One region of the Cupriavidus sp. FW216-B1 genome, then DNA from elsewhere that is predicted to be linked to it. Evidence: predicted binding sites of a transcription regulator. Region 1 holds the regulator's gene; the other holds the start of a gene.
What was found. The regulator NrdR, encoded in region 1, represses ribonucleotide reductase genes. The targets are predictions, from matches to a motif close to CACNANATNTNGTG.
Positions count from the first base shown of each region.

Region 2: AC3WXD_RS29500 (ribonucleoside-diphosphate reductase subunit alpha) is a predicted target of NrdR. The motif match lies at 2,125-2,138, and genes of this name have one in related genera.

Region 1 is NZ_JBYTEL010000002.1:40,600-43,978, reverse strand. Features, by position in the region: gene glyA (serine hydroxymethyltransferase) at 39-1,286, shown strand; gene nrdR (transcriptional regulator NrdR) at 1,449-1,916, shown strand; gene AC3WXD_RS07060 (GspH/FimT family pseudopilin) at 2,079-2,795, shown strand; gene pilV (type IV pilus modification protein PilV) at 2,800-3,345, shown strand; gene AC3WXD_RS07050 (PilW family protein) at 3,342-3,379, shown strand, end outside.
Region 2 is NZ_JBYTEL010000022.1:75,926-79,304, reverse strand. Features, by position in the region: gene AC3WXD_RS29500 (ribonucleoside-diphosphate reductase subunit alpha) at 1-1,903, opposite strand, end outside; gene ampD (1,6-anhydro-N-acetylmuramyl-L-alanine amidase AmpD) at 2,415-3,038, opposite strand; gene AC3WXD_RS29490 (sigma-54-dependent transcriptional regulator) at 3,031-3,379, opposite strand, start outside.

The DNA.
Region 1 (3,379 bases):
CCATTCGGATCCCCATTTCTTAAGACGAGTTTTTCGCCATGTTCGAACGCAGCCGCTATACGATCGACCAGATCGACCCCGAGCTTTTCGCCGCCATCCAGAAGGAAGACCAGCGCCAGGAAGAGCACATCGAGCTGATCGCCTCCGAGAACTACACCTCGCCGGCCGTGATGGCCGCGCAGGGCTCGCAGCTGACCAACAAGTACGCCGAAGGCTATCCCGGCAAGCGCTACTACGGCGGCTGCGAGTACGTCGACATCGTCGAGCAGCTCGCCATCGACCGCGTCAAGCAACTGTTCGGCGCCGAAGCCGCCAACGTGCAGCCCAACTCCGGCTCGCAGGCCAACCAGGGCGTGTTCTTCGCCGCGCTCAAGCCGGGCGACACCATCATGGGCATGAGCCTGGCCGAAGGCGGCCACCTGACCCACGGCATGGCGCTCAACATGAGCGGCAAGTGGTTCAACGTGGTCAGCTACGGCCTGGACGCCAACGAAGACATCGACTACGACGCGCTGGAAAAGCTGGCCCGCGAAAAGCAGCCCAAGCTGATCATCGCCGGCGCCTCGGCCTTCGCGCTGCGCATCGACTTCGAGCGCATCGCGCGCGTGGCCAAATCGATCGGCGCGCTGTTCATGGTCGACATGGCCCACTACGCCGGCCTGATCGCCGCCGGCGAGTACCCCAACCCGGTGCCGCACGCCGACTTCGTCACCACCACCACCCACAAGAGCCTGCGCGGCCCGCGCGGCGGCGTGATCCTGATGAAGGCCGAGCACGAGAAGGCCATCAACTCGGCCATCTTCCCCGGCATCCAGGGCGGCCCGCTGATGCACGTCATCGCCGGCAAGGCCGTGGCCTTCAAGGAAGCGCTCTCGCCCGAGTTCAAGACCTACCAGCAGCAGGTGGTCAAGAACGCCCGCGTGCTGGCCGAGACCCTGATCGAGCGCGGCCTGCGCATCGTCTCCGGGCGCACCGAGAGCCACGTGATGCTGGTCGACCTGCGCGCCAAGAAGATCACCGGCAAGGAAGCCGAGAAGGTCCTGGGCGAGGCCCACATCACCGTCAACAAGAACGCCATCCCCAACGACCCGGAAAAGCCGTTCGTCACCTCGGGCATCCGCCTGGGCTCGCCGGCCATGACCACGCGCGGCTTCAAGGAAGACGAGGCGCGCCTGGTGGCCAACCTGGTGGCCGACGTGCTGGACAACCCGCACGACGCGGCCAACATCGCCAGCGTGCGCGAGCAGGTGGCGGCCCTGACCAAGCGTTTCCCGGTCTACGGCTGACGCGCCCTGCGCCGCCCGCCTGCGCGCGGGCGGCCGGCAGCCCGTGCCGCCCCGCGCGGCACGCGCCTTGCCAACCCGGCCCGGCGTCTCACAGAATGACAAGATGACGAGACGCCGCCCCGCGCGGCCTGCGCCCAGGCTCAACTTTCAAGGTGGTCAGGCATGAAATGCCCTTTTTGCGCCCATCCCAACACGCAGGTCCTGGACACGCGCATGTCGGAAGAAGGCGATACCGTGCGCCGCCGCCGCCGCTGCGAATCCTGCGACCGCCGCTTCACCACCTACGAGCGGATCGAGCGCTCCTTCCCCGCCATCGTCAAGAAGAACGGCTCGCGCGCCGACTACGTGCGCGACAAGCTGAAGGATTCCATGCGCCTGGCGCTGCGCAAGCGCCCGGTCTCGGCCGAGGCCATCGACGCCGCCATCGCCCGCATCGAGGAGCGGCTGCTCGGCCTGGGGGAAAAGGAAATCCCCAGCAGCCAGGTGGGCGAGCTGGTCATGCGCGAGCTGCGCCGGCTCGACAAGATCGCGTACATCCGCTTCGCTTCGGTCTACCGGAGTTTCGAGGACGTGTCTGAATTCCGCGACATGCTCGATGAATTTTCTTCGTCTACCCCTCGAAAGGGGTAGCAGAACTCCGAGGAAAGCTGTTTAATCTGCACTACCTTTTAATCTGCGCCAGCTATGATCAATGCGCAGTGGAAGGTACGGTCGACTCGCACGCAGAGGCGAGGTACGCCGGTAAAGAATAAATAAGAACAGATAAGAACAGTTTTTCGGACGGGAGTCACTATGGGTCAGCCTTCCTGCCTCGCGGCAGCGGGCTTGGCGACGCGTGCGCGCGCCAGGCCATCGTGGGCACCGGGGAAAGCGCCGTGCGGCAAACGGGCGGCGCTGGCCGGCTCGCGTCCGCATGGCCCGCGTCCGGATTTCTCCCGGGACGCCCTGGCCGCTCCCTCCCCCCTGCATGACCGCCATGACCGGCCCGGCGCCTCCCGCGCGGGCGGCTTCACGCTCATCGAGCTGATGGTGACGCTGTCGGTGCTGGCCATCCTGGCGGCGGCGGCCATCCCGAACTTCAGTTCCTTCCTGCATCGCAGCCGGATGACGAGCGAGTCGTCCAGGCTGATCAGCGACATCGAGACCGCGCGCAGCGAGGCCGCGCGGCGCAACGCCACCGTCACCATCTGCCCGACCGCGGACGGCGCCAGCTGCACGGACGACTGGTCCAGGCGCCGTGTCATCTTCATCGATGCCGACAGCGACGGCCAGATCGGCGCCAGCGAGGAAGTCGTCCGCCACAGCGATGCGCCGAACGCCCGGACCGCGGTCGTGGCCAGCAACATCCCCTCCGGCACCGTGGTGCGGTTCCGCTCGTTCGGCGCGTCGACGCCGCCCAACGCCGCCTGGCAATTCTGCGAGCACGGCTCGACCGCCGACGGGCTGACGGTCTCGCTGACCGGCACCGGCCGCGCCAGCTCCCAGCAGGCCGCCTGCAATGCGTCGTGACGCCATGAGCCGCCCGCTCGCTCACCCCGCCGCCACGCGCCCGCAGCGTGCGCCGCGCCGCCGGCCCGGCCAGGCGCGCGGCTTCACGCTGATCGAGGCGCTGGTCACGCTGGTCATCCTGTCGATCGGCGTGCTGGCCCTGACCGTGCTCCAGATGCAGACGCTGCTCGACAACCGCACCGCGTCGATGCGCAACATCGCCACCGTGATGGCCTACAACCTCGCCGACCAGATCCGCAGCAACGAGACCGCGACCAAGGCCGGCACCTACAACCTGCCGACCGGACAGACCACGCCCGCGTGCTACACGGCGGCGGGCTGCCCGACCGACGCGATGGCGCGCAGCAGCTTCCAGGACTGGGTCGACGACCTCGCCGACGCGCTGCCGGCGGGCTCCGGCACGGTCTGCATCGACAGCACGCCCGACGACGGCAGCGGACCCGCCGCGGCGGCCTGCGACAACCAGCCCGGCGCGCCCTACGTCATCAAGATCTGGTGGCGCGAGGGCAAGAACGCCACCCAACGCTTCGTCACCGCGCTCGTGCCATGAACCCGTCGACCCCGAGCCCGCGCCGCCACCGCCA
Region 2 (3,379 bases), on a different contig from region 1:
TGCGGATGGTCTTCTCGAGCTTGGCGTGGTCGAGCACCTGGGTGCCGTCGGCCTGCTGCTTCAGGTGCGCCACCAGGTTCACCGAACCCAGGTTGCACACGGCGATCTCGCTCTCGTTGGTGTTGAGCGTGATTTCCGTGCACAGGTTGGAGCTGTGCACCACGCCCACGTGCTGCTGCGGGCTGCGGATGTTGCACGGATCCTTGAAGGTGATCCACGGGTGGCCGGTCTCGAACAGCATGCCCAGCATCTTGCGCCACAGCTGCATGGCGGGGATCTTCTTGAACAGCTTGAGCTCGCCGCTGGCGGCCTTGGCTTCGTAGCCGAGGTAGGCGGCCTCGAAGGCGCGGCCGACCTTGTCGTGCAGGTCCGGGCAGGTGGCCGGCGAGAACAGCGTCCATTCGCCGTTTTCCATCACGCGCTTCATGAACAGGTCGGGAATCCAGTTCGCCGTGTTCATGTCGTGGGTGCGGCGGCGGTCGTCGCCGGTGTTCTTGCGCAGCTCGAGGAATTCCTCGATGTCCAGGTGCCAGGTTTCCAGGTACGCGCACACCGCGCCCTTGCGCTTGCCGCCCTGGTTGACCGCCACGGCGGTGTCGTTGACCACCTTGAGGAACGGCACCACGCCCTGCGACTTGCCGTTGGTGCCCTTGATGTGCGAGCCGAGCGCGCGCACGTTGGTCCAGTCGTTGCCCAGGCCGCCGGCGAACTTGGACAGCAGCGCGTTTTCCTTGAGCGCCTCGTAGATGCCTTCGAGGTCGTCCGACACGGTGGTCAGGTAGCACGACGACAGTTGCGAGCGGCGCGTGCCCGCGTTGAACAGGGTTGGCGTGGACGACATGAAGTCGAACGACGACAGCAGCTGGTAGAACTCGATGGCGCGGCCTTCGCGGTCCTTCTCGCCCAGCGCCAGGCCCATCGCCACGCGCATGAAGAAGGCCTGCGGCATTTCGATGCGCGTCTCGTCGATGTGCAGGAAATAGCGGTCGTACAGGGTCTGCAGGCCGAGGTAGTTGAACTGGAAGTCGCGCTGGGCGTCCAGCGCGGCGCCCAGGCGGGCCAGGTCGAAGGTGGCCAGCTTTTCGTCGAGCAGCTCGGCTTCGATGCCGCGCGCGATGAACTTGGGGAAGTAGTCGGCGTAGCGCGACACCATCTCGGTCTGGGTCACTTCGGTGCCCAGGATTTCCTTGCGGATGGTGTGCAGCAGGATGCGCGCGGTGACCTGGCTGTAGGCCGGGTCCTTCTCGATCAGGGTACGCGCGGCCAGGATGGCCGAGTCGTAGACCTGCGTCATGGGCACGCCGTCGTACAGGTTCTTCAGCGTTTCCCGGAGGATCGGCTCGGCGCTGACGGCGTCGCCGAGGCCCGAGCAGGCGTTGTCGATCAGCGCGTGCAGCGAGCTCACGTCGAGCACGCGGGCCACGCCGCCGTCGCTCACGTTGAAGGTGGCGCCGCCTTCCTGCACGCGGGCAACCGCCTGGGCATTGGCCTGGGCGCGTTCCTGGGTGCGCTTCTCGCGGTACAGCACGTAGGAGCGGGCCACTTCATGCTCGCCCGAGCGCATCAGCGCCAGCTCGACGTGGTCCTGCACGTCCTCGATATGGAAGGTGCCGCCGCTCGGGCGGCTGCGCAGCAGCGCGCGCACCACGTTCTGGGTGACGAGCTCGACCACTTCGCGCACGCGCGCGGAAGCGGCGCCCTGCCCGCCGTTGACGGCCAGGAAGGCCTTGGTCACGGCCACCGAGATCTTGCTCGGCTCGAACGCCACCACGGCGCCGTTGCGGCGGATGATCTTGTAGTCCTGGTAGTTGCCAGCGCCGGCAGCAGCGGGGCTCGACTGCGGGTTGGCTGCGACACCGGCGGCGACGGCGCCGGTGGAAAATTCGTTCTGGGCTGTCTGCATGAGGAACTCCTGTTCTTACCCGTGTTTTATGAGTGACAAAGAGTCCCGAGCAAAAAACCGCAAGATGGAACGGCTCGCCCGGCCCTGACCGGCCGGGGCGAACTGCATTGCTGGATTCTGCTGGGACTCTTGTGACGCGCCAGTCCTCGGGCGGACCGCACGCTACGCGCTGTCGCGCCGCGGCGGTAACTGCACACCTAGGCTGGCTCCCCGAAAAGCACCACTAGATATAGTGGTCGATGCGAAAAACTGGACTAAGTATAGTGAAATGAAGCGGCTTGACCAGTCTTGACAAGCGCCTTTTTGAAGCGGAGCCGGTGGCGGCGGGGGCATGCGGTCCCGCACCAAACCCGCCAGCCCAAGAGACGCAAGGGATCCCGCCCGGCGGTACGTTACCGCACCATGAAAAGAAATTTTTTCGATTGCCCGGGCCGCTTCGATAGGGGCCGGACTTTATCAGGGTTTTCCCTTGCCCGCTCGATCCCCCCAGAACGCGCGGCGCGGGCTTGCCTCAGGGCCGCCCTTTGCGGTAGGGCAGCATCCCGGAAGCCAGGCCGGCGGCCGCCGCGAAGGCCGCCCAGTCGAAATGCGGGCCCGGATCGGTCTTGCGCCCCGGAGCGATGTCGCTGTGCCCGGCCAGCGCGCGCACCGGGTAGGCGGCGAGCAGCGCACGCACCAGCGCCGCGGCGGTGTGGTATTGCGCCAACGTGAACGGCTGGTCGTCGCTGCCTTCGATCTCGATGCCGATGGAAAAGTCGTTGCAGCGCGGCCGGCCGAGGAACTCGGACTGCCCCGCGTGCCACGCGCGGTCCAGGCAGGACACGAACTGCACCAGCTCGCCGGTGCGCGTCACCAGGAAATGCGCCGAGACACGCACCTCGTGGATGGTGGCGAAGAACGGATGGCGCGACGGGTCGAGCCGGTTCTGGAAGAAGGCCTCGATGTCGCCGCTGCCGAACTGGCCGGGCGGCAGGCTGATGTTGTGGATCACCACCAGGTCCACCGGCAGGCCGGCCGGGCGCGCGTCGAAGTTGGGCGACGGCACGCGGCGCGCGGCCGGCACCCAGCCCGCGGGGTCGGGGCGGAAGGCGGCCGGGGCGGAAGGCACGGCGCCGCCGTGGACGTGCTCAGGCATCGCGCCCTCCGTGGGCGGCGGCATCCAGGCCCTCGCCGCCGGCGTCGTCGGCGGCATCCTCGCGGCCTTCGCGGATGCCCAGCTGCTGGATGCGGTAGCGCAGCTGGCGGAAGCTCAGGCCCAGCAGCGGCGCCGCCGCGGTGCGGTTGAAGCCGGTCTGCTGCAGGGCCTGCAGGATGAGGTCGCGCTCGAGCGCTTCCAGGCGGCCGGGCAGGTCGATCGGGAAGGTGACGCGGCCGGCCTCGCCGGCGGCGTCGCCCGGCGCCGGTTCACCGTACCCGCCGTGTGCGTCGGGCGCCTCGGCGCGGCCGGCGTAGCGGGCGTCCGACGGGACGCCGGGC